Caballeronia sp. LZ062: one gene and its partner. The protein of the gene in region 2 interacts with the protein of the main gene of each other region in a pairwise test. Links are inferred from orthologs where the notes say so. Each region holds a gene or a part of one and is shown on either strand. Other genes may lie near its edges.

The links.
Region 1: the proteins of gyrA (region 2) and gyrB interact in binary tests that used the Escherichia coli proteins (3 or more experiments, as listed by UniProt). The link is inferred for Caballeronia sp. LZ062 from one-to-one orthologs.

The regions. Positions count from the first base shown.
Region 1 is NZ_JARTWB010000002.1:2,494,424-2,511,824, reverse strand. The notes cover bases 1-3,055. They hold gyrB (DNA topoisomerase (ATP-hydrolyzing) subunit B), read left to right. Parts: upstream 1-319; coding sequence 320-2,791; downstream 2,792-3,055. Other genes in these bases: dnaN (DNA polymerase III subunit beta), read left to right, coding at 1-185. Also shown: P9239_RS17775 (DUF4007 family protein), read left to right, coding at 3,470-4,378; P9239_RS17770 (hypothetical protein), read left to right, coding at 4,371-7,787; P9239_RS17765 (phosphoadenosine phosphosulfate reductase family protein), read left to right, coding at 7,762-8,592; P9239_RS17760 (sensor histidine kinase), read left to right, coding at 8,623-11,094; P9239_RS17755 (hypothetical protein), read left to right, coding at 11,091-13,139; P9239_RS17745 (hypothetical protein), read left to right, coding at 14,221-14,415; ATP-dependent RNA helicase DbpA, read left to right, coding at 14,420-15,802; P9239_RS17735 (MFS transporter), read right to left, coding at 16,025-17,386. UniProt on the Escherichia coli protein: DNA gyrase negatively supercoils closed circular double-stranded DNA in an ATP-dependent manner to maintain chromosomes in an underwound state.
Region 2 is NZ_JARTWB010000002.1:505,446-512,692, reverse strand. The notes cover bases 3,915-7,101. They hold gyrA (DNA gyrase subunit A), read right to left. Parts: upstream 6,779-7,101; coding sequence 4,115-6,778; downstream 3,915-4,114. Other genes in these bases: P9239_RS08360 (DUF2059 domain-containing protein), read right to left, coding at 3,915-3,936. In the rest of the region: P9239_RS08375 (prephenate dehydrogenase/arogenate dehydrogenase family protein), read right to left, coding at 1-873; pheA (prephenate dehydratase), read right to left, coding at 933-2,015; serC (3-phosphoserine/phosphohydroxythreonine transaminase), read right to left, coding at 2,060-3,142; more of P9239_RS08360, read right to left, coding at 3,328-3,914. UniProt on the Escherichia coli protein: A type II topoisomerase that negatively supercoils closed circular double-stranded (ds) DNA in an ATP-dependent manner to maintain chromosomes in an underwound state.

The DNA of each region.
Region 1 (17,401 bases), 2.0 Mb from region 2 along the record:
TCGAAATCGCGTATCAGGGCGATACCGTCGATATCGGATTCAACGTCACGTATCTGCTCGACGTGCTCGCGAATCTGAAGGTCGACACGCTCCAGGTGGCGCTCGGCGACGCGAATTCCAGCGCGCTGATCACCGTTCCGGAGAACGAGGAATTCAAATACGTGGTGATGCCGATGCGCATCTGACGCGTACGACACCGAAGACACTCCAAGGGGCGACGCGCCCCTTTGGCGTTTTTAAGGTGTTTTGAAAAGTTCGAGCATTTACGAGCAGTTATCGAAGCAGTGTCGAAGCAGTGACGCAGAACCGGAAGAAATCCATGACTGAAAACACACATTCGCAACCCGACAACAGCTACGGCGCATCCTCCATTCAGATCCTCGAAGGTCTGGAGGCCGTGCGCAAGCGTCCGGGCATGTATATCGGCGATACGTCGGATGGCACCGGTCTGCATCACCTCGTCTTCGAAGTGCTGGACAACTCCATCGACGAGGCGCTCGCCGGCTACTGCGACGACATTCACGTGACGATTCACGCGGACAACTCCATCTCCGTGACGGACAACGGCCGCGGCGTGCCGACCGGCCTGAAGCGCGACGACAAGCACGACCCGAAGCGCAGCGCCGCCGAGATCGTGATGACGGAGCTGCACGCGGGCGGCAAGTTCGACCAGAACAGCTACAAGGTGTCGGGCGGCCTGCACGGCGTGGGCGTCTCGTGCGTGAACGCGCTGTCCGAATGGCTGCGCCTCACCGTGCGCCGCGACGGCAAGAAGCACTTCATGGAATTCGCGCGCGGCGTGGTGCAGAACCGCGAGATCGTCGAGGAAGACGGCGTGCAGTACTCGCCGATGCCCGTCGTCGGCGACACCGAAAAGCGCGGCACAGAAGTCCACTTCCTCGCCGATGCGACGATCTTCGGCAATGTCGAATTCCACTACGACATTCTCGCCAAGCGCATGCGCGAACTGTCCTTCCTGAACAACGGCGTGCGTATCCGCCTGACGGACCTGCGCACCGGCAAGGAAGACGACTTCGCGTTCGCGGGCGGTGTGAAAGGCTTTGTCGAGTACATCAACAAGCAGAAGCAGGTGCTGCATCCGACCGTGTTCCACGCGACCGGCGAGCGCGAGAACGTGACCGTGGAAGTGGCCATGCAGTGGAACGACAGCTTCAATGAAAGCGTGCTCTGCTTCACGAACAACATTCCGCAGCGCGACGGCGGCACGCACCTGACCGGCCTGCGCGCGGCGATGACGCGCGTCATCAACAAGTACATCACGGACAACGACATCGCCAAGAAGGCGAAGGTGGAAACCACCGGCGACGACATGCGCGAAGGCTTGTCGTGCGTGCTCTCGGTGAAGGTGCCGGAGCCGAAGTTCAGCTCGCAGACGAAGGACAAGCTGGTGTCGTCGGAAGTGCGCGCGCCGGTCGAGGAAATCGTCGCGAAGGCGCTCGAAGATTATCTGCAAGAAACGCCGAGCGACGCGAAGATCATCACGAGCAAGATCGTCGATGCGGCGCGTGCGCGCGACGCGGCCCGCAAGGCGCGCGAGATGACGCGCCGCAAGGGCGTGCTCGACGGCATCGGGCTGCCGGGCAAGCTCGCGGATTGCCAGGAGAAGGACCCGGCGAAGTCGGAAATCTATATCGTCGAGGGCGACTCGGCGGGCGGATCAGCCAAGCAGGGCCGCGACCGCAAGTTCCAGGCGATTCTTCCGCTGCGCGGCAAGGTGCTGAACGTGGAGAAGGCGCGCTTCGACAAGCTGATCTCGTCGGAGCAGATCGTGACGCTCGTGACGGCGCTTGGCTGCGGCATCGGCAAGGACGATTACAACCTCGACAAGCTGCGTTATCACCGCATCATCATCATGACGGATGCGGACGTGGACGGCGCGCACATCCGCACGCTCTTGCTGACGTTCTTCTACCGGCAGATGCCGGAGATCGTCGAGCGCGGGTATATCTACATCGCGCAGCCGCCGCTCTACAAGATCAAGGCGGGCAAGGACGAACGGTATATGAAGGACGCGCACGAGCTGAACCAGCACATGCTGAAGCTCGCGCTGCAAGGTTCGGAACTGATTCCGAGCGAAGGCGCGGACCCGATTTCGGGCGATGCGCTCGGCGAACTCGCGCGTGCGTATCTGCTGGCGCAGGCGGTGGTGGATCGCATCAGCCGCATTTACGACGCGGCGGCGCTCGAAGCCGTGATGGACGGCGTCGTGATCGATCTGTCGACGGAAGAAGCGGCGGCTGCATCGGCGAAGGCGCTGGAAGCGCGGCTGCGCGCCGATCCGCTGAAGCCCGAGGTCACGGTCGAGCCGGCGTATGACCCGGTTCGCGAAGTGCGCTCGCTGCATATCAAGCGGCGTCATCACGGCAACGTGAAGGTTTCCGTGTTCGACGAAGACCTGCAACTGACCGCTGACTACAAGCAGCTGGTTTCGACGGCCGATACGTTCAAGGGATTGATCGGCGAAGGCGCGTTGATCAAGCGCGGCGAGCGGTCGATGGCCGTGTCGGACTTCAAGAGCGCGATGAAATGGCTGATCGCTGACGCCGAACGCAACGTGTCGAAGCAACGTTATAAGGGCCTCGGCGAGATGAACCCCGAGCAGCTTTGGGAAACGACGATGGACCCGAACGTGCGGCGTTTGCTGCGCGTGCAGATCGAAGACGCGATCGCGGCGGATGGCATCTTCACGACGCTCATGGGCGATGATGTCGAGCCGCGTCGGGCGTTTATCGAGAGCAATGCGTTGCGGGCGGGGAATATTGATGTTTGAGGGGAGATGTAGATAGACGCATAACCTGAGAAAAACAAACCCATAAGTTGAGAAACTTATGGGTTTGTTTTGTTAGTAGTCTGCGCCTATAGAGCGAGTTAGCTGTGTGAGACACAATGCTTTTCGCGCCATAGTCCTCAAATCGCAGAATCCGCAAAGTCGCTGATAGTGACAGATGCTTAGACACGGCTCGCGTCGGCCCATTTTCCATATGACGGTGAACCCGAAACAGCCGCACGGCATCATCCTTGTAATTAGGACAGACGCTCGGTCGGGTCGCGCTACTAATATCGTACGGAATGTCAGCCGCCAACGCCGCCAACGCAAGCGCAGATTTTGATACAGAGTCCCGCATCATCATCTTTCCAGCAAACTCATTGGACTATTACGCATTAAATTCTCAAAATTTCACAATGCGAGCAACGATATATCTGCGATACCAAATAGGAATAGAGAGTCCTTGGCGTTCGGTCGGACGAACTGTCGCGGCATCTTTTTCAACTGAAGGTGAGGCGGAGAAATCGGTGATTTTCACCGATAACGGAGCTGATTCGCAGGAAAAACGGTAATATTCGTTCCCATAAGTGCGGAACTGCGCGCTCTCGGTGCTGGTATCCGGAAGGGGTGCGTAAGTGAGCACTTGCGCGACATGCGCGTCACACATCATTCGAACAGCATATGGAATTTACTGCGGAACGATTTTCGGGTCATGAATCGTTTGTCTGCCGCTATGGCTGGTTGCGTAAGGTTTTCGATGCCGTCAACGCCTCGCCTGAGATATTAAAGAAGGACGCTGAAGCTACGGAGCGGTTAGGTATCGGCCGCAACATGGTTAGGTCACTACAGTTCTGGGGGGAAGCTACAGGCGTTATTCAAGTAGCGCGTGGGGACGGCAAAGGCCATGTTGCTGGGCCAACGGGTCGACTCCTCTTCAACGATGGAGGATGGGACCCTTTCCTCGAAAAGCCCGAATCGCTCTGGCTTCTTCACTGGTGGCTTTCCGCAAATGCCAACATAGCTGCTTGGAACGTCGTTTTTGGCGATGTCTCTATGGCCCGCTTTGAGAAAGCCGATGTCGTTGCAAAATTGACCCAGCGTGGTGCTGGCAACGCACGCGCGCTTGCCCAGTCAACTGTTGAGCAGCACACCTCGATTTTCCTGCAGAGCTACGTGCGGACAAACGAGTCAACTGACGACAGTCTGTGGTGCCCGCTGCAAGACCTGAAGCTAGTCCGACCGGTACCAAGCAGGACAGGCGCGACAATCTATGACTCTTCCGTTGCATCACCAATTGGCCTCAGCGTGCGAGTGTTTACTGCCGCGTTAGCTCACTTTTTTCGCATGCAATCGTCAAAGCGGAAGTCCCTGCCGATGCATGAGCTCGCACTGGCGAAACTGAGTCCCGGCGCAATCTTTCGACTCGATGAACCCCGTCTTTATGATTTTCTGCAGCAGACGGAATGCTTAACAGGTGGTGCGATTCGATTGATAGACACCGCCGACACCCAGAGTGTGGTCTGCGACGAGAAACTTCTTTCATCTGCCGAATCTATTTTTTCGCTTCTGGATGTCATAGCACATGTCTGAGCCTATTGCGACTCATCTGCTTCTTGACCGCCATTTCAGCCGGTCGATTTCCCTCGAGCGCGACTTGCATGACAAGGACGCCCTTGACGGCTATATGCTTACTCCGGCAGTAATTTCTGCGCTGACTCAAATTGGTACCGGTGTAAAGACGCAGGGCAAGCAAAGAGCTTGGAAGATTATTGGCCCGTACGGCAGCGGTAAATCTGCTCTGGCGTTACTGCTTTCGCGCCTTTTGGCCGGGCCAAAGGCGGCACGCAACGTTTTTGGCGCCCTTTCCGAGCGAGCCCCACATGTCGCCGCACTCTTCCGCCCAGGAAGCAACCTGCTTCCACTCGCAGTCGGTGGTTCACGTACGTCTCTCGGTTCCGCTATTGCCAAGAGCGCGAAAGAGACACTGCAGACGTGGACGGACCATCGTGGCGCAACCAAAGTGGTCAAGGCAATTGACTTAGAGCAAGGAACTTATAAAGGCCAGCGGCTGAACTCGGCATCCAATTCTCTTCTATTGGATTTGATTTCCTGCGCCCAGGAACAAGGCTATGGTGGCGTACTCCTCCTCATCGACGAACTTGGAAAATTTGTCGAGCACGCGACGCTATGGCCCGCGGAGGGCGACCTCATGGTTTTGCAGCAGGTCGCGGAATTAGCCTGCCGAGGCGACGATGCATCGTTGTTTGTGGTGACGATGCTCCACCAGCACCTCGCCGACTACGCCAAAGGCGTCGGCCGCACCGCATCGGATGAGTGGCATAAGATATCCGGCCGTTTCGATGAGGTCGCGTTTGATGAGCCTGTGCAACGCTACGCACATTTTGCTGCTCACGCGCTTGCGGCGCCGGCGTCAGTGACGAGGGTGCAGTCTATTCAACGGACGGCGCGCGCAAACTATAAGCGCGCTCTCACGCTCGGGCTTCTTCGTAGCTCCGGCGAAGCTGACAATAAATTATTTGAGCACGCTGAAAGGCTTTTCCCGCTGCACCCGGTCGTGCTTTCGGCAATGGCGCACGTTTCCAAGCGAATGGGACAGAGCGAGCGCTCGTTTCACGCATTCCTGCGTGGGCACGAACCGTATGCATTCCGAGACTTTATTCAGACGCGAACTCTCGACGCGAAGAACTGGTACTCAAGTGAGCAGCTATTTTCGTTCTTGAGACAGGGCGCCCGCCTGCGATTTCGTGATTTGGCCACCGAACGTAGATGGGAATTTGCTCTAGGCGCTATCGAGGATGCCGGTGAGAGGTCGGAAATCGAGGTTTCCGTATTGCAAGCTTTATCGGTACTCGAGCTGATGAGGAGCAGTGCACGGCTAGCCGCGACTCCCGACTTGATAGCCTTCGCCCTCGCAGACAAATTTTCAGTGGCTGATATTCAGGCCGCTTTGGACGAAAGCTGCAAGCGATGTATCTTGCTCAAAACACCAGGAGGTGAAGGGTACGCGTTCGCCGTCAATGAATCCGTCAATGTTGATGCCCTTTACGAAGTTGCGGGAGACTCTGCGAGTGACCTCACGGTTGCCGGACTTCAGAAATTGTTGAGTGAAAATACGGTTGTTGCAAGCGGCCATTACCACCGGAAGGGGACATTTCGGACGGTGTCAATCAACGTTGGTCAGGCCGTTGATGACTTTCCGAATTATTCGTCAGATGCAGATGGCTTGATTAATGTCATCCTCGTTGATGAGTCTCGCTCTGAGCATCGCGAGAGAGCGATGGCGCTTCAATCGACCAAAGGGTGCCCATTGGTCCTTTGGACGTCCATCGAGCTCAGCGAAAGCGCGCTCACGTCACTTCGCGAATTGTCGCGCTGGATGTCGGTCAAGGCCGCAACACAAAACGGCACCTTGGACCCTTGGACGTCGAGATACGTTGAAAATTCACTAGCCGACGTACGTCGGCGTGTCGAAGCCAATGTGATGAGCCGGCTCCTCGGACAAAGTGACTACCACTACGAGGGTGAGCCGGTACCTAGCGCTACGCAGTTGAATGTCAGCCAGGCAGCGTCGTGGATGTTTGACGCCGTATTCACGGATTGTCCGACGCTCGTCAATGAGCTTATCAATAAGGACCGCCCCTCCTCCGCGATTGTGCTCGCGCGACAGAGACTGTTTGAAAAATTGATGGCAACACATATGCCAGGCGAAGCACTTTTCGGTACCGTCGAGTTCCCTCCAGAGCGTCTTCTTTATGCCACGCTGCTGCGGGACACGGGAATCTATACCGAGCGAGCCAACGCGCCTTGGTCGACCCCAGAATCATTGAAACACGTCTGGCAAAGAATCGAAACACTGCTCCGGACGGCGATGCCGACAAGTTTCCGCACTATCTTGGAGCAACTGAGCTTGCCACCCTTGGGTATCAGGCAGGGCGTAGCATCAGTTTGGGTCGTCAGTTATCTATTGGCAAAGCGTGACGTATGCGCCGTATTCGAACGCGGGACCCTCGTCCTCGAGCTCACTGCGGACCACTTGGCTCGCATGTTCAAGAATCCCGACGCATTTCAGCTGCGCGAGTTTTCCGACGCTGGTCACGGGGAAAAGTTGCAACACCAGTATTGCTCGGTTCTGGCGTCTGTTGGCCAGTCGCTGTCGGCGGCACCGACGTTCCTTGAACTGTCACGAGCAATGGTCCGCTGGTACGCCCGGCTTCCAGAGTACGCGCAAGAAACCTTGAGCGTATCGGCCGACGCCAAATTGCTGCGCTCGACGCTAAAACGCGCCACAGACCCGATTGAACTTCTGAGTGAACAAATCCCCTCCCTATTCAATCAAGACGCAGGAGCGAAGGACTTTGTCCGCCGCTTGAGTTCTGCAATGAATGAACTGGGCAGCGCGTATCGTCGCCTTCAGGAAGAGGCTGCCGCCACGTTGGGCCGTGCATTTGGAATCCCCGGACCATTGGCTGTGGTAAGGACTCAGCTCCAGCGGGAATGTGCCGACTTAGCAGCAGACCTAGCTGACGTAGAGCTGAAGGCATTCGTGCTCCGATGCGTCGACGTTACTCCTGTAGACGACCGCTGGCTCGACTCACTCGCCACGCTCATCGTTAAAAGGCCCATGGAGTCTTGGGCCGATGACAGCCTTCCCATGTTTCGAGACGTGATTTTGGAGCTTTGTGGTCGGTACAAGCGGTGGTTGAAGGTTGCGATGGAGCGGGGTCAACACCGAGAAGCGACAGAGCGCTTCTTGAGCTTCACGATTACCTCTTTTGGCGGTGAAGAACGCTCGCTGCTCGTGGCCTCTTCAAAAAAGGCGAAAGAGCTGGCTGACAAGATATTGACCTCGTTGAAACCGCAGGTGAACGGCGACGCCGAAATGTTGCAGGCAGCGCTTGCACAAGCGCTGGCTGAGGTATTGCAAGCCAACGAAATGCGCATTGGAGCCGAGATTGACGGTCGAAAAAAAGCGAGTTAGGCACATTTTGAGTCTCTCGGGCGGCAAAGACAGTGCCGCCTTGGCCCTCTTCATGAGAGACAAGGTACCCGAGATGGAATATATTTTTAGCGATACGCGCAAGGAACTGCCAGAAACGTACGAATTCTTGGACAAGATTTCGAATTACCTAGGAAAGCCGGTCACAAGACTCAACGCAGACTTAGGTTTTGACCACTGGTATGAGATGTACGGCGGAATGATTCCTTCAAATCACCGCCGTTGGTGCACTCGAGCGCTCAAACTGAAACCTTTTGAGCAGTATTGCGGCAATGACGAAGTCATCAACTACGTGGGCCTAAGGGCAGACGAGAACCGCTCCGGGTACATTAGCCACAAACCCAACATCAAAGCGGTCTATCCGTTCATTGACGCGGGACTGGTATTGCGAGACATTGAAGAAATTCTTCGTGTCGCCGGCGTCGGTATGCCGCCGTACACCAAATGGGGAAGAACGCGCTCGGGATGCTATTTCTGCTTTTACCAGCAAAAAATAGAGTGGGTCAGGCTCAAGGAGACGCATCCCGACCTGTATGAAAAGGCGAAGGAATATGAGCGGCCATACGAGAAGACGGGAAATTTCTTCACCTGGAGTCAAGGTGAAAGTCTGGCAGAGCTAGAGCAACCTGCGCGTATGGAGCAGATTAGGACCGAGCATATCATCCGCGTGCAGCGAAAAATTGAACGTCGAGAGAATGTAACGCTACTCGAGCTGTTCAAAGATGCAGATACCGGCGAAGAGGCAGATGACGATGATGACCAAGGCTGCTTAGTTTGTCAGCTGTGAACAAGAAAAATCAAAACCGAGGGGCAAGTGATGGCGTTCACCTTTAAAGCACGTGTACTGCTCGAATTAGGTGCAGAACTAATAAGCTCGGATGCAGTTGCGGTGTATGAGCTTGCAAAAAATGCGATTGATGCTGGTTCGAAAGAACTTCGGTTTGAAGTGTCTATCACCCTTCAGCATTCAAAATATCGGCTCTTGTGTGACTGGTTGGATGACCACGCAACCAACTATGACATAGAGGCCTTTACCGCCAAAGTCGACTCCTTAGTCGAGATTGACGCGCCAGCAAGGATGCGTGCGAAATTCTATGAGGCACTCGCGGAACCCGCGACCTCAGCGGCGGCTAGAACCGCACTCGATGAAGCGTACCTCGCAGGCAATAAAATTGTCATCGCCGACAAGGGGCATGGCATGACTCGGCACGCGTTACGGGAGTGCTATTTGACCGTCGGAACACCTATGCGTCTCCTTCAGAAGCAGACGTCGAAAGCGACAGGTCAAGCTGACAACTCAGGAGCTTCCGCACCTGTGCTCGGTGAGAAAGGTATCGGACGCTTAGCCGCAATGCGCTTGGGACGAAGCGTACACGTGAGAACTAGCGACCCGCAAGGCGCGCGTGCCCGAATGCAAATCCCCGAAACGGAACGAGGTGAGCCGGAGGACCCAACTCTCTGGAATGTGCTACGGTTGGACTATCGGCCAATATTCGCGGACCCCAATCTCGGTATTGAAGACGTTGACTTCAAGCCGGCCTTCGGCGGCACAAAGCCGGACCCCGAGGCAAGTGGGACTACGCTTACAATTCGTGACCTGCAGAGCGACTGGGACTTAGAAAAGCTGGAAAGCTTGACGAATAGTCAGTTGGTGAAGCTAGCGGACCCATTCGCCTCCTCGTTTGCTACAAGATTTTTTCTGTTGAAGCTTCAGGACGAGGTAGTTGAGTTCGGGAAGTTCGAAAGTATGAAGCTCAAGCACTCGGACGTTGAATGCACAATCAGTTTTCGGGAGCGAGAGCAACAAGCCAGCAATTCGCAAGATTGGACGCCAATGGAGTTGGTCGTTGACGTTAACTACAAGCGTTTCGGGAAGCGCCAAGTTTTCCCGTTCAGTGGCGACCACTTGAAGAGCTGCATCACCTTGGCCCCGACTCGCGGAAAGCGTCCAAAAGCTGATGACCCGCTTCCCGCCAACGATGCGGTCGAGGGAGGATTGCGTCGGCTCGGTCCGTTTGAAGCGAAATTTTGGTGGTTCAATCGCGGGCGGATACAGCGAGAGGACAAGGACCTATGGAGTGCGCTCAAACCGTTCGTGGCGAATTGGAGTGGTGGACTATTAGTCTACCGGGACGGCTTTCGTGTATACCCGTATGGGGCTCAAGGAGACGACTGGCTGGACCTGGATAGGAACGCATTGTCGGCATCCCGTTATCGTCTAAACCGTGCGCAGATTGTCGGCTATCTGCGCATCGCCCACGACAACAACCCAGCGCTTCAAGACCAGACGAACCGGGAAGGCTTTCGAGATTGCGTGGAAAAAGAAGCATTGCGCCGCCTCTTGAGACATGTATTTATAAATGTGTGTCGACCTTTTCTCGAAAGAATCGACAATGAGGAGAGAGAGGAGGACCTCGGTAGCATCGACAAAATCGAAGCGAGAATGTCCGAGTCACAGCGCGATGCTGTAGGAATGCTTAAGAATCTTCAGAGGGAGCTTCCGGAGCAAGATAGCAATATTCGCGAGATTATCTATCAGCTTGGTGAGATACAAGACGCTTGGGAAAGGGCGAAGTTGACAATTGCCGCTCAAGAACAGGAAATGGAGCAGTACATAGACCTAGCGGGGCGAGGACTGCAAGTCGAATTTATCGCGCACGAGATGGCTCGTGTAACAGCTAACATCTTAAATTTACTGAAGGGCGATAAACCTCTTGAATCTGCCGCAGTTAAGGGCATGTTGGAGGCACAAGTAAAGACTCTTGAGAAGAAGATTCGCAATTTGGACGTATATAGCATCCCGGGGCGACAACGGCGGACCGGTACGGACGTCGTTGAACTAGTCAAAGCGTTCCAAGAAGTGCACGCCGATAAAGTGACTCGTCATAATATCGACTTCAAAGTTTCTGGCCTCGAGAAGCCATTGTTAGCTAAGGTGGAAAGAGGTCAGATTTTAAATATTCTCGATAATTTGTTTGCAAACTCGTTCTACTGGCTGAAGACTCGGTCGGATAGGTCGATGCGCCCGTCAATTCAGGTCGTCATCGACGCTCAGGAGCGTACTCTTACGTTTCGTGACAATGGGCCGGGAATACCGCCCACGCTCGTTCCACAACTCTTTGTGCCGTTCATGACCACCAAGCCACCGGGCGAGGGCAGAGGTCTTGGTTTGTATATTTCAAGAAAATTTGCGGGATACAACGACGCAACCTTGGAATTGGGACCTGTGAGTACGGACGGCGTTCACCACGCCTTTGTGTTGTCGTTTAAGAATACGCCAAAAAAATGAGCACCGTTGCCCAAGTAGATAACAACCTGCTTCGTGCCTTCGCGCCAATTGTTGTCGTCGTTGATGACTGTTTCACAAAGTTGGATTTTTCGCGAATCGACGGCACTGATTCGGCGCGATTCGAGCGCACCGTGACTGAAGCTGAGATAGAAGCGTTACGAGCCGAGATTCCACAGCTTGACTCTGTCGAGGATTTTCTCGTCGACGAGCTCCTCCTCGAAAACGCGTGGAAGCTATGGAAGGCCAAACCACTAGAGTATCGTTTTCTCAACGCGCTCTTCCAAGGGTTTGACGCGCAGGCCGGTGCTCCTTCGGCTCCTGTGGAAGAGTTGGTCACATTTCTGCGAGATACCGTCGGCTTCGATGTCAAAACTCATCCGAGCGTTGAGGAGGCAGAGGACGACATCAAGGCGAGTCGCCTTCTGTTTCTCGACTTCAACTTGAAAGGACAGGTGCCGGAGCTTGAGCGTGGACAGACGTACGCGGGCGCAATCATCGAAAGCTACGAGCAATGGGGAGCACTCCTGAGCGAGGGAGCGCGAATCGATGGCGCTTCGCTCGAAAGGTATGTAATTTTGATGTCGTCCAACCTGCCGGATGTTCCAGACCTGGAGCGCTTCCGCCAGACGACTAAGATTCGAAGTGCGTTTTTTCAAGCGGTTGATAAAGCACGGATTACTGCTGAATGGACAGCGAAGCAGCTCAGGGAGAAATGCAATGGTGATTTAACGGCGCGCGGTTTGTCCAACATGCTCAACTCCTTCAAACAGGCAGTCGAGCATGCAGCGCGAGGGCTGATGGAAGACATCGAAAGGCTTGAGCTGCATGACTTGGCTTTTTTGCAAGCCAGTCGCCTCAATACCGAGGAGCAGCATATTGGTAATTATCTTTCGTGGCTTTTTTCGGAGGCACTAGCCGCTCGCACGAGAGGCCGCCCCGAGCTGTCGACTGCGGGAGCTGCAATTCCGGACGCGAACGAGCTCTACTTTAGCGGACGACTTCGGCCGGGAAGTTTGCTGTTCCAGCTGTACTCGGAAGTGGCTTTTTCTTACCCATGGAATGTAAGGCCGGGGCGTCTGCGCTTCGGAGACGTACTTCGCGAAAAGCACATTCTCGACCAGCTCGACTTTCCGCTCTCAATGCTTGAAGACTTGGAGCAGGATTGCCGCCATTGGCTTGATTTCGCCGCGCGCCAAGAAGTAAGCGAGTCCCGCATGCTCAATACGGGCGACAAGCTTTTACTTGTCATGTCACCTGCTTGCGACCTGCTGCGCTGTAGTGAGGATTTCGAAGTGCTCGTGGTCCGCGGCACGGTGGTGCAGACAGTACCCGATATTGTAAGCGCCTTCGGGATGCCCCATCCGGTTTCGGATGGCTACATGATGCGCAGAAGTAGCGACCCTGACGATGGAGTCGCGCTTATAAAATGGAAAACGAAAGCAATCAAAACTGTCCGCTGGAGAACACTTGCGAATCCCCGATTGTTCGAAAGGTGTGGTCGCCTCAACGATACGTTTTCTAACGATATCAAGCAGAAGCTGATGAGTGATTTGAGCCGAGTTGGAGTCCCTATCGACCCATCATTTGCACGCCCGATGACTGGTTGCCTTTGGATAAAGGGAACGGCACAGGGTGCGCAGCCGATATTGGTCAAATTCCCAACCGAGTTCGTGTCCATGGTTCAAATAGGTGGCCGTAAAGGCACCGCGAGCGAGAGCGGAGTCGTCGTCTTGTCCGAAGAGCTGGTGGGTTGGCTGAGCGAGGAGCTTCCAAAAAAATTTCCCGCCGGAAATGCGGGAGCGGCAGCTTTGCCAGGCCCAGTGGCCAATTTCGTGGCAGAGCTTCTCGAACAGCCGGGTTACCGATTCAATATCGATAAGAGCGTTGCGCGGTTCAGCAGGGTCAGCGGGAAGATAAGCTTCGAGGATGAGTTTGTCGAAGAGAAGCTTGTCGTCAAAGACGCCGTACATATTCAATGTTATCCGTACATCGCTGGCGTGAAGGCCGCAGATGCTATCGAGCAGGGATTGAATGGGGCGTCTTGAAGCTTCCCTTCGTTCGCGATGTTAAACGGAAACGCACATTCGGGGCGAGTTCCAACGGTTGAAGATTACGAATCACTCAACGTTGGAAGCTCGATGGACGCTAGTGGAAACAGGCAACGATTTCTGGCGCTTTAAAAACAGCACGGCGGGGCACAGCCCGCTTCGCGGGCTGCAACCCGTAAAAGCTCATCCAAACTTCCAATAGAGCAGGAAATCGACACACCAGAATGATGTTTCTGAGCATCAGGGGTGGCTCAATTCTAGATGCAAAAGTGGGTCAGTTTCCGGCGCAAATTAACACTGAAATGCCGTTCCTTCGCCTGCAAAGCGATGATGTCTGGCGTGTCGACGCGCACGGATCACGCGGCGCGATCGCGTCGAACGCGGCGCTGACCAAGACGCAATTGCGCGCCATCGACGCAACGGGCCGGTTCTCCGACGACGTCCAGCGCGCCTTCGACAGCGATCCGCAAGCCATCAGCGACGTCGCCCGCGTCTTGCTCGACGCGCATTTTCCCGACAGCATGCACGAGGACATTCTCGCCGCCGTCGGCCTTTCGCTCGACGCGCCGCAGACCGGCAAGACGCGCCGCAGCCCCAACTTCCGCGACGACGTACTCAGGGCGTACGAGTACCGCTGCGCGCTGTGCAATCTCGACATGCGCATCGGCAACCGCACGATCGGCCTCGAAGCCGCGCACATCAAATGGTTCCAGTTCGAGGGACCGGATGTGGTGGAAAACGGCATCGCGCTGTGCTGTCTGCATCACAAGCTCTTCGATATCGGCGCTTTCACGCTCGGCGATGAACGTCGCGTGCTGGTCTCCGAAGAAGCGCACGGCACCGACCAGTTCGACCACATCTTGCTGCGACATCACGGCAATCGCCTGAACGCGCCCGTCAGAGCGGAGCATCACCCGTCGACCCAGTTCGTCGACTGGCATCGCAGCCAGGTCTTCCGCGGACAAGCCCGCCCGCTCTAATCCCCGAAGCCCCGCCGCAACCCGCGTACACTTCGGCTTCGAACCAATCCATCTTGCGCGGCCGAGCCCGCGCGGATCGCAATCAAGAGAACTTCCTCATGTTCACCTGCCGAAACCAGTCCTGCCAAGCAGAATGGGAGCCCTCGGACGTCGTCATCAAAAACGAAGGCCAGGGGCTGCTGTTCCGCTGCCCGATGTGCGGCGCGCGCAACTACGTGACGCGCCACGACTCGCCGGACGGCGCCGTCTCCTACGAACAAGTCAGCGACATCCCGCCGCGAGGCTCGCATTAACGCCATGACCACCGACACCTCCTTCGCGAACCTGCCGCTTTCCCCCGCGATGCAGGCGAACCTGCAACAACTCGGCTACACGTCGATGACGCCGATTCAGGCCGCGAGTCTCCCGCATGCGCTCGCGGGGCACGACCTCATCGCGCAGGCGAAGACGGGCAGCGGCAAGACCGCGGCCTTCACGCTGCCGCTGCTCGCGCGGCTCGATGCGAAGCAGTTCGCCGTGCAGGCGCTCGTGCTTTGTCCGACGCGCGAACTCGCCGATCAGGTCACGCAGGAAATCCGCCGACTCGCGCGCGCCGAAGAAAACGTGAAGGTGCTGACGCTGTGCGGCGGAACGCCCATGCGTCCGCAGATCGCGAGTCTCGAGCACGGCGCGCATATCGTCGTTGGAACGCCGGGGCGCATCATGGATCATCTGCAGCGCGAAACGCTTTCGCTCGCCGCGGTCCGCACGCTCGTCCTCGATGAAGCCGATCGCATGCTCGACATGGGCTTCTTCGACGATATCGCGTCCGTCGCGCGCCAATGTCCGAAGGATCGCCAGACGCTGCTCTTTTCCGCGACGTATCCGGAAGGCATCGCGAAGCTGAGTCAGCAGTTCCTGCGCAATCCGCGCGAGATCAAGCTCACCGAGCAGCACAGCAATGCCAAAATCAAGCAGCGGTTCTATCAGGTGGAAGATCACGAGCGCCTGCATGCGGTCGGGCTGCTGCTGGATCACTATCGGCCGGTGAGCACGCTCGCGTTCTGCAATACCAAACAGCAGTGCCGCGATTTGCTCGACGTTTTGCGCGCGCAAGGTTTCGAGGCGCTCACGCTGCACGGCGAACTGGAACAGCGCGAACGCGATCAGGTGCTCGTGCAGTTCGCCAATCGCAGTTGTTCGGTGCTCGTCGCGACCGACGTGGCGGCGCGCGGGCTCGACATCGCGCAATTGGAAGCGGTCATCAACGTTGACGTGACGCCGGACCCGGAAGTGCATGTGCATCGAATCGGCCGCACGGGGCGCGCGGGCGAGGAGGGCTGGGCGCTGTCGCTTGCGAGCATGGACGAGATGGGGCGCGTTGGCGCCATCGAAGAGGCGCAGCGCTCGGAAGTGGAGTGGCATCCGCTGTCGGAACTGACGTCGGCCGAACCGGGCCATCTCAAGCCGCCGATGGCGACGCTCCAGATTCTCGGCGGCCGTAAGGACAAGATCCGCCCCGGCGACGTGCTCGGCGCGCTCACCGGCGAAGCGGGCTTCGACGGCGCGCAGATCGGCAAGATCAACGTGATGGATATGGTGACTTACGTGGCGGTCGAACGCGGCATTGCGGATGACGCCATGCGCAGGCTCGGCGTCGGGAAGCTGAAGGGGCGGAAGGTCAAGGTAAGGCGGGTCTGAGCGGCTGTGCTTCGACGCGCTCGCGCGCCATGACAGTCGACGTGGCGCGCTTATCGCGGGTTGGCGCTTTCAACTTGCACCCGTGCCACGGTCGCCAGCGTCGCGTCGCTGTCACGCTTCAATGCCTTCGTTCGCCTACGCGCCGTGTGAAGAACTGCGCCATGCATGCCGAGGCGCTGCCGGTATTGCACGCCACGAGCGGCACATCTGAGCGCCTCTAAATCACTCCCGCGCCATCCCCGCCGCCGCGCCGCGATCACGCGTCACCAGCCGCAAACCACTCGCGATGCTCGCCGCGCCGGCGAACCCCGCGCCGAGCGAAAGCGCGAGCGCCGGACCGTGCTTCCCCGCGATGCCGAAGCACAACGCGACGAGCGCCGCGCCCGTCGCCTGTCCGACGAGCCGCGCGGTCGCGACGACGCCGCTCGCGCCGCCGCTGCGCTCCCGCGGCGCGCTGGCCATGAACGCCTTCAGATTCGGCGACTGAAAGAAGCCGAAGCCCGCGCCGCAAATCGACATGCGGATGCAGATATCGAGCGCATGTGGATTCGCGGGCAGCGCCGCGAGCGACACCATGCCCGCGCACAAAATCGCGAGTCCGATGCCGCCGAGCAGGCCCGGCGCGTAGCGGTCGGACAAGCGCCCCGCGATGGGCGCCATCAACGCGACGAGCACCGACCACGGCGTCATCAGAAAGCCGGTCTCGACTTGCGTGCGGCCGAGCACGGTCTCGAAGTAGAACGGCAGCGACACGAACGCGAGCCCTTGCGCGGCAAACGAGCAGACGGCGGTCATCGTCGAGAGCGCGAACATGGGACGTCGAAAGAGATCGACCGGCAGCATCGGCGCGGGATGACCGCGCTCGCGCCGCAGCATCAGCGCGCCCGCGACGAGCGCAACGGCCAGCGCCGCGAGCACCGTGTGCGACGGCGCGCGCTGCGCCGCTTCGCCGAGCGCGAAGATCAGCGACGCGAACGTGATCACGTTGAGCGCCGCGGCCACGCGATCGAAGCCGTGCGCGCTGCGCTTCGTCTGCGGCAGCGCGGGCCACGCGATGAAAAGCGCAAGCACGCCGACCGGCAGATTCACCGCGAAAAGCCAGGGCCACGTGCCGAGCGAGAGCACGATGGACGCGACCGTCGGCCCGACCGCGAAGGCAATGCCGACGATCAGCGCGTTCAGCCCGACGCCCCGACCGAGCCGATGCAACGGGAAGATCGCGCTGATCAGCGCCGTGTTCACGCTCATGATGGCGCTCGCGCCGAGTCCTTGCAGCAAGCGCGCGGCGACGAGCGTCGGTAGCGACCACGAGAACGCGCATATCGCGGATGCGATCGTGAACACGACGAGCCCGCCCAGATAAACGCGCCGATGCCCGACGATGCCGCCGAGCGCCGCGAACGGCAGCAGCGTGGCGACCATCGCGAGCTGATACGCGTTGATGATCCAGACGGACGCGGCGGGCGTCGAGCCGAGATCGGCGGCGATAGCCGGCAGCGCCGTATTCGCGATGGCCGTATCGAGCGTGGCCAGCGCGACGGCCAGCAGAATGGCGGCCATGCCGCGCCGCTCGCGGGGAGTCATCGGCGCATCGGCGTT
Region 2 (7,247 bases):
CGTGCGCGCCACGCGCGAGCGCGCGAATGCCGCTTCGAGCGCCGCGCCGTCCGATGCGTCGATGGCCGCGCGAAACCGCGCGAGCACGTCCGCGTAGGCGTCGAGTTCAGCCAGCAGCGCGGCCCGGTTCGCAAGACACACGTCGCGCCACATTTCCGGGCTCGACGCCGCAATGCGCGTGAAATCGCGAAAACCGCCCGCCGCGAACGAAAACTTCAGTTGCGCGTCCGGCGCTTCGAGAATCTGCTCGACGAGCGCGAACGACAGCACATGCGGCAGATGGCTCACCGACGCGAACACGCGATCATGCTGCGCCTCGCTCATCGTGTGCACCGCCGCGCCCGTCGCGCGCCACATCGCGGCAATGCGCTCGACGGCTTGCGGTGCGTTCTCGGTCAGCGGACACAGCACGACATTGCGGTCGACGTACAGATCAGGCAACGCGGCATCGACGCCGCTCGACTCGCGCCCGGCTATCGGATGCCCCGGCACGAACTGCGCGACGCGCTCGGAAAGCGCCGCGCGCGCCGCCGCGACGACGTCGCTCTTCGTGCTGCCGGCATCCGTCACGATGGCGTGCGCGTCCAGAAACGGCGCGATGCGCGCGAGCAACGGCTGCGTCTGCGCGACCGGCGCGGCGAGCAGCACGATATCGGCGCCCTGCAACGCGCGAGCGAGCGCGGCGTCGTCATCGAGCGCGGCGGCTTCATCGATTACGCCCAGCTCGACCGCGCGCGCCACCGACTGCGCCGAGCGCCCGACGCCGACCACGCGCCCGGCCAGCCCGGCGCGTTCGCGCAGTGCGCGCGCGAGCGACCCGCCGATCAGGCCGACGCCGAAAATAACCAGTTTATTGAAAGTGAACGCGGCCACGGGACATCGCAAAAAACGCGTCGACGACGCGGAAGACAGAACTGCTGAAAGCGCGGATTTTACCGGGCGCGCGGATACGACCCGAGAATCTTGAGAAACGCGGCCTTCTGCCCGAGTTCCTCCAGCGCGGCGGCCACCGACGCATCGTTGCGATGGCCTTCGAGATCGATATAGAAGTAGTACTCCCACGTCCCGACACGCGCGGGCCGCGACTCGAAGCGCGTCATCGACACGCCGTGCTTCGCGAGCGGCTCCAGCAGCTTGAACACCGCCCCCGGCTCGTTAGCGACAGACACGATGAGCGACGTCTGGTCGTGACCGCTCGCATCCGACGGCTGCTTGCCGATGATGACAAAACGCGTGCGGTTGTGCGGATCGTCCTGAATCAGCGAATACACGACACCGAGGCCGTAGTGCGTCGCGGCGCGGTCGCCGGCGATGGCCGCCACCGTCGGGTCCGCCACGGCCATGCGGGCCGCTTCCGCATTGCTCGACACCGCCTGCCGCTCCAGATGCGGCGCGTTCGCGGAGAGCCACCGCTGGCATTGCGCGAGCGCCTGCGGGTGTGCGCAAACGCGCGTCACGCCTTCGAGAGAGCCGGACGCCGTCAGCAGATTGTGATGAATCGGCAAGGCGAGTTCGCCGCCGATCACGAGTTGCGTTTGCAGCAGCAAATCCAGCGTGCGCGACACCGCGCCTTCCGCCGAATTCTCGACCGGCACGACGCCGTACTGTGCCGCCCCGGCTTCGACCGAGCGGAACACTTCGTCGATGGACGGGCACGGCAGCCCCTCGATGGAATGCCCGAAGTATTCGAACATCGCCTGTTCGCTGTAGGTGCCGACGGGCCCGAGGAACGCGGCGCGCAGCGTCTGTTCGAGCGCGCGGCTCGCGGCCATGATCTCGCGCCAGATCGCGCTGATGTGGTCGGCGGCGAGCGGGCCGTCGCTGATGGCCTGCAAACGCGCGATGACCTGCATTTCGCGCTCCGGGCGAAACACCGGCGCGTTGAAGTGCTTCTTCACCTCGCCCACTTCGAGGGCGACCGAAGCGCGCTGATTCAGCAGCGCGATGAGTTGTGCGTCGAGCGCGTCGATGCGCTCACGCAGCGGTTTGAGTCTTGAATTAAGATCGTCGTCCATGCGGTGCGTGTTGTGCGAATGCGGTTAGAGGAGCGACGGCGCGTTCACGCGCTCGTCCGCTCGAATTCCTTCATATAGTCGACGAGCGCCCTGACGCCCTCGACCGGCACCGCGTTGTAGATCGATGCCCGCATGCCACCGACGGACTTGTGGCCCTTCAGCTGCAGTAGCCCGCGCGCTTTGGCGCCGGCCAGGAAATCGGTATTGCGCGATTCATCGGCGAGAAAGAACGGCACGTTCATGCGCGAACGGTTCTGCCGATTCACCTTGTTCACGTAGAAATCGCTCGCGTCGATGGTGTCGTAGAGCAGCTTCGCTTTCTCGACGTTGCGCGCTTCCATCGCCTCGAGGCCGCCCTGCTTCTTCAGCCACTTGAAGACGAGCCCGGCCATGTAGATGGCGTACGTGGGCGGCGTGTTGAACATCGAGTTGTTCTCGGCGACCGTCTTCCATTCGAACGCGGACGGGCAGATGGGCAGCGCGCGGTCGAGCAAGTCCTCGCGCACCATCACGACCGTCACGCCCGCCATGCCGATGTTTTTCTGCGCGCCCGCGAAGAGCGCGCCGAACTTGGCGACGTCCATCGGACGCGACAGGATGTGCGACGACGCATCCGCGACGAGCGCAATGTCGCCGAGATCGGGAATGTCGAACGCCTCGACGCCGTCGATGGTTTCGTTCGTGCACAGATGCACGTAGGCGGGATCGTCGGACAGCTTCCACTCGCCGATGGCCGGCACGCGCGTGTAGCCCTCTTCCGTCTTGCCGGTGGCCGCGATGTGCGGCGTGCAGTACTTCTGCGCTTCCTTGTATGACTTCGTCGACCACGAACCGGTCACGACGAAATCCACCGTCTTTTTCGAGCCGAGCAGATTCATCGGCACGATGGCGTTCTCGCCAATGCCGCCGCCTTGCAGAAACAGAATCCGATGCGACGCAGGCACGTTCAGCAGTTCGCGCAGGTCCGCGAGCGCCGCTTCATGGATCGACATGAATTCGGCGCCGCGGTGGCTCATTTCCATCACGCTCATGCCGCTACCTTGCCAGTCGAGCATTTCGTCGGCGGCTTGCCTCAACACTTCTTCTGGCATGGCGGCCGGGCCGGCGGAGAAATTGAACACGCGCATGTGGAAATCCCGAATGGCAGGCGCGACGTTGCGTCGAGTCGCTTGGTTCAGCGGATGACGCGCGCCTGAAAAAGAAATGGCTGCTTGCGCTTTCGCGCAAACAGCCATTATCGCACTGTCCTGAAAACCCGCCAACGCGCGGGGCAGCGCGCCCCGCTGCGAGTTTTCCGGTTGTCGCGCCGTGCTTACTTGCCCGGCTTGACGCTTGCCACTTCTTGGTCCGCTTGCGTGCGGGTCGCCTTGATGGCTTGCGGCATGTACTTCTGCATCAGACCGTTGACGACGTCGCGGCCAACCTGGTCCTGAACCTGAATGAACTTGCGGCCCGTCGGGCTCTTGTAGAAGTTCGTCAGATCCTTGATTTCGTCGGTCGAGTAGTACTTCGCGTATGCGTCGTACTGGGCCTTCATGGCGTCCTGGCGGAAGTTGTCCGTGGCGAACACCTGGCCAGCCGAGTCCACCAGCTTCGGCACTGCGTTCTTCTGCAGCGTCGGGACGGCTGCCTGCTTCTGCTTGTCGTTCAGCGACTTGTTCTCCGACAGCGCGTCCGACAGGATGGCCGGAACGAGCTGCTTCGCTTGCATCTGTGCGCTGTTGCCGATTGCGCCGACGAGCTTTTGCGCGTCGATTGCGTCCAGCAGATCCTTGATCGCAGCTTGCTTGGCCGGATCAACCGGTGCTGCTGCGGCCGGCGCCGCCGCCTGGTTCGGCGCCTGGTTCTGAAGCGACTGAGCCATCGCGAAAGTCGGCACGAAAGCGGCCAGCAACATCCACTGCTTGAAACGTCCTTGCATCATTACTCCCTGTAAAAAATATTCAGTCAGCACTGGCGACGAGCCTTGCACGTCCGCATAGCCGCCGCTGCGCTTCTTTCACATGAAGAGCGCAGCGCCGACATCAGGCTCACGTCGCGCAGCTTAACCAATTCAGGCTTTCAAAAGCGATAACCGGAAACGGGCGACACAAAAAATATCAGGCGCTTTCGTCACCTTCGCCGTTCGGCGTGTCGTCCGGCGGTGCAGTTGAGGCGTCGGTGTCCGCTGCGGCATTGGCTGCGTCCGCTTCCTCGAGCTCGGCGTCCGCCTCGGCTTCGGCGATATGCTGCAGTCCCGACAACTTCGTGCCCTCGTCAAGGCTGATGAGTGTAACACCTTGGGTTGCACGGCCCATTTCGCGGATTTCGGACACACGCGTGCGAATGAGCACGCCAGACGTGGTGATCAGCATGATCTGGCTTTCCGAATCGACGAGCGTCGCGGCGACCACCTTGCCGTTGCGCTCCGATGTCTGGATCGCGATCATGCCCTTCGTGCCGCGGCCGTGGCGCGTGTATTCGTTGATCGGCGTGCGCTTGCCGAAACCGTTCTGCGTGGCCGTCAGCACGGACTGGTTCTCGCCGCCCGCCACCAAGAGCGCGATGACCTGCTGCCCTTCTTCGAGCTGCATGCCACGCACGCCGCGCGCTTCGCGGCCCATCGCGCGGACGTCGTTTTCGTCGAAACGCACGGCCTTGCCCGAGTCCGAGAACAGCATGACGTCGTGCGCGCCGTCGGTGATGGCCGCGCCGATGAGGTAGTCGCCGTCATCCAGACCGACCGCGATGATGCCCTTCTTGAGCGGACGGCTGAACGCTTCGAGCGGCGTCTTCTTGACGGTGCCGAGCGCGGTGGCCATGAACACGTACTTGTCCGCCGAGAATTCCTTGATCGGCAGAACGACGTTGATCTTCTCGCCGTCCTGCAACGGGAACATGTTGACGATCGGACGGCCGCGCGAGTTGCGCGAGCCCTGCGGCACTTCGTACACCTTGATCCAATACACGCGGCCGCGGTTCGAGAAGCACAGCATGTGATCGTGCGTGTTCGCGATGAAGAGCGTGTCGATCCAGTCGTCTTCCTTCATCTGCGTGGCCTGCTTGCCGCGCCCGCCGCGCTTCTGCGCGCGGTATTCGGACAGCGGCTGCGACTTCACGTAGCCGGCATGGGACATGGTCACGACCATTTCCTGCGGCGTGATCAGGTCTTCGGTATTGAGCTCGGTCGCATTCATTTCGATGCGCGAGCGGCGATCGTCGCCGAATTCCGCGCGCACCTGGCCGAGTTCGTCCACGATCATCTGGCGAATGCGTTCCGGGCGCGCGAGGATGTCGAGCAGGTCGGCGATCTGCGCCATGACTTCGCGATACTCGCCGACGATCTTGTCCTGCTCGAGGCCGGTCAGGCGTTGCAGACGCATCTGCAAGATTTCCTGCGCCTGCACGTCCGACAGCTTGTAGAGGCCGTCTTCCTGCAAACCGTAAGCCGGATTCAACCCTTCCGGACGGTACGCGAGACGTCCACCCGACGCTTCCGTCTCGGCGCGCGTCAGCATTTCGCGCACGAGCGACGAGTCCCACGGACGGTTCATCAACTCCTGTTTCGCGATAGGCGGCGTGGGCGCGGCCTTGATGATCGCGATGAATTCGTCGATGTTCGCGAGCGCGACGGCGAGACCTTCGAGCACGTGCCCGCGGTCGCGCGCCTTGCGCAGTTCGTACACCGTGCGCCGCGTCAGCACTTCCCGTCGATGCGACAGGAAGCATTCCAGCATTTCCTTCAGATTCAGCAGCTTCGGCTGGCCGTCGACGAGCGCGACCAGGTTCATGCCGAAGGTGTCCTGAAGCTGCGTCTGCTTGTACAGGTTGTTCAGGACGACTTCGGGCACTTCTCCGCGCTTCAGTTCGATCACGACGCGCATGCCGCTCTTGTCGGATTCGTCGCGAATGTCGGAGATGCCCTCGATCTTCTTCTCGTTGACGAGTTCCGCGATGCGCTCGAGCAGCGTGCGCTTGTTCACCTGATACGGAATTTCGTCGACGATGATCGCCATGCGCTGACCGCGGTCGATCTCTTCGAAGTGCGTGGCCGCGCGCATGACGACGCGCCCGCGGCCGGTGCGATAGCCGTCGCGTACGCCGGCCACGCCATAGATGATGCCTGCCGTCGGAAAGTCCGGCGCGGGCACGATCTCGATGAGCTCGTCGACCGACGATTCAGGGTTATTCAGCAGATGCAGACAGGCATCGACGATTTCGCGCAGATTGTGCGGCGGAATATTGGTCGCCATGCCGACCGCGATGCCCGCCGAGCCGTTGATCAGCAGATTCGGAATGCGCGCCGGCAGCACGAGCGGTTCGTTCTCGCTGCCGTCGTAGTTCGGACCGAAGTCGACGGTTTCCTTGTCGATGTCGGCGAGCAACTCATGGCCGATTTTCGCCATGCGGATTTCGGTGTAGCGCATGGCGGCGGCGTTGTCGCCGTCGACAGAACCGAAGTTGCCCTGGCCGTCTACCAGCATGTAACGCAGCGAAAACGGCTGCGCCATGCGAACGATGGTCTCGTACACCGAGGCGTCGCCGTGCGGATGGTACTTACCGATCACGTCGCCGACGATACGCGCCGACTTCTTGTACGCGCGATTCCAGTCGTTATTCAGTTCGTGCATCGAGTACAGCGCCCGGCGATGCACCGGCTTCAGGCCATCGCGGACATCGGGAAGCGCGCGCCCGACGATTACGCTCATCGCGTAATCGAGATACGAACGGCGCATTTCCTCCTCGAGGGAGATAGGCAGAGTCTCTTTGGCGAATTGATCCATTATCCGTGTCTTGAACTGTGCAGCAGCGACACGGCAGCGCGTTCGTCAGTTTCGCGACACCCGCGAGCCGGCCGCGCGACTTGCGCCGGCCAGGCGCGTAGCCGGCGTACGCTGCGGCGCTGCGAACGCAGCGCATCGCGAGATTCTACCACGCGGCCCATGTGCGCCCGGGGCGGTGCGTATACATAGTGTTGAAGTACTCGGAGTCGCTACTCGCAAGCGCCGCGGGCCATGAACGCTGTACCAATTACTTACAAAAACTGGGGAACGATTTCCGTCAATTGGTCATCGAGCCGGGCTATCATGCCGCCTCACCTCTTCGCGAAACGGCGAAGCGGCAGCGATGAAGATACGCAGGAAGGCACGTTCAGGCACGTGAAGTGCGCACGTTCGGCGCCTTCCCCGGACTGTGACCGGCTACTGTCCCTTTCTTGTTGCGGAGGCACCACATAAGGTTGCGGGCGAACTC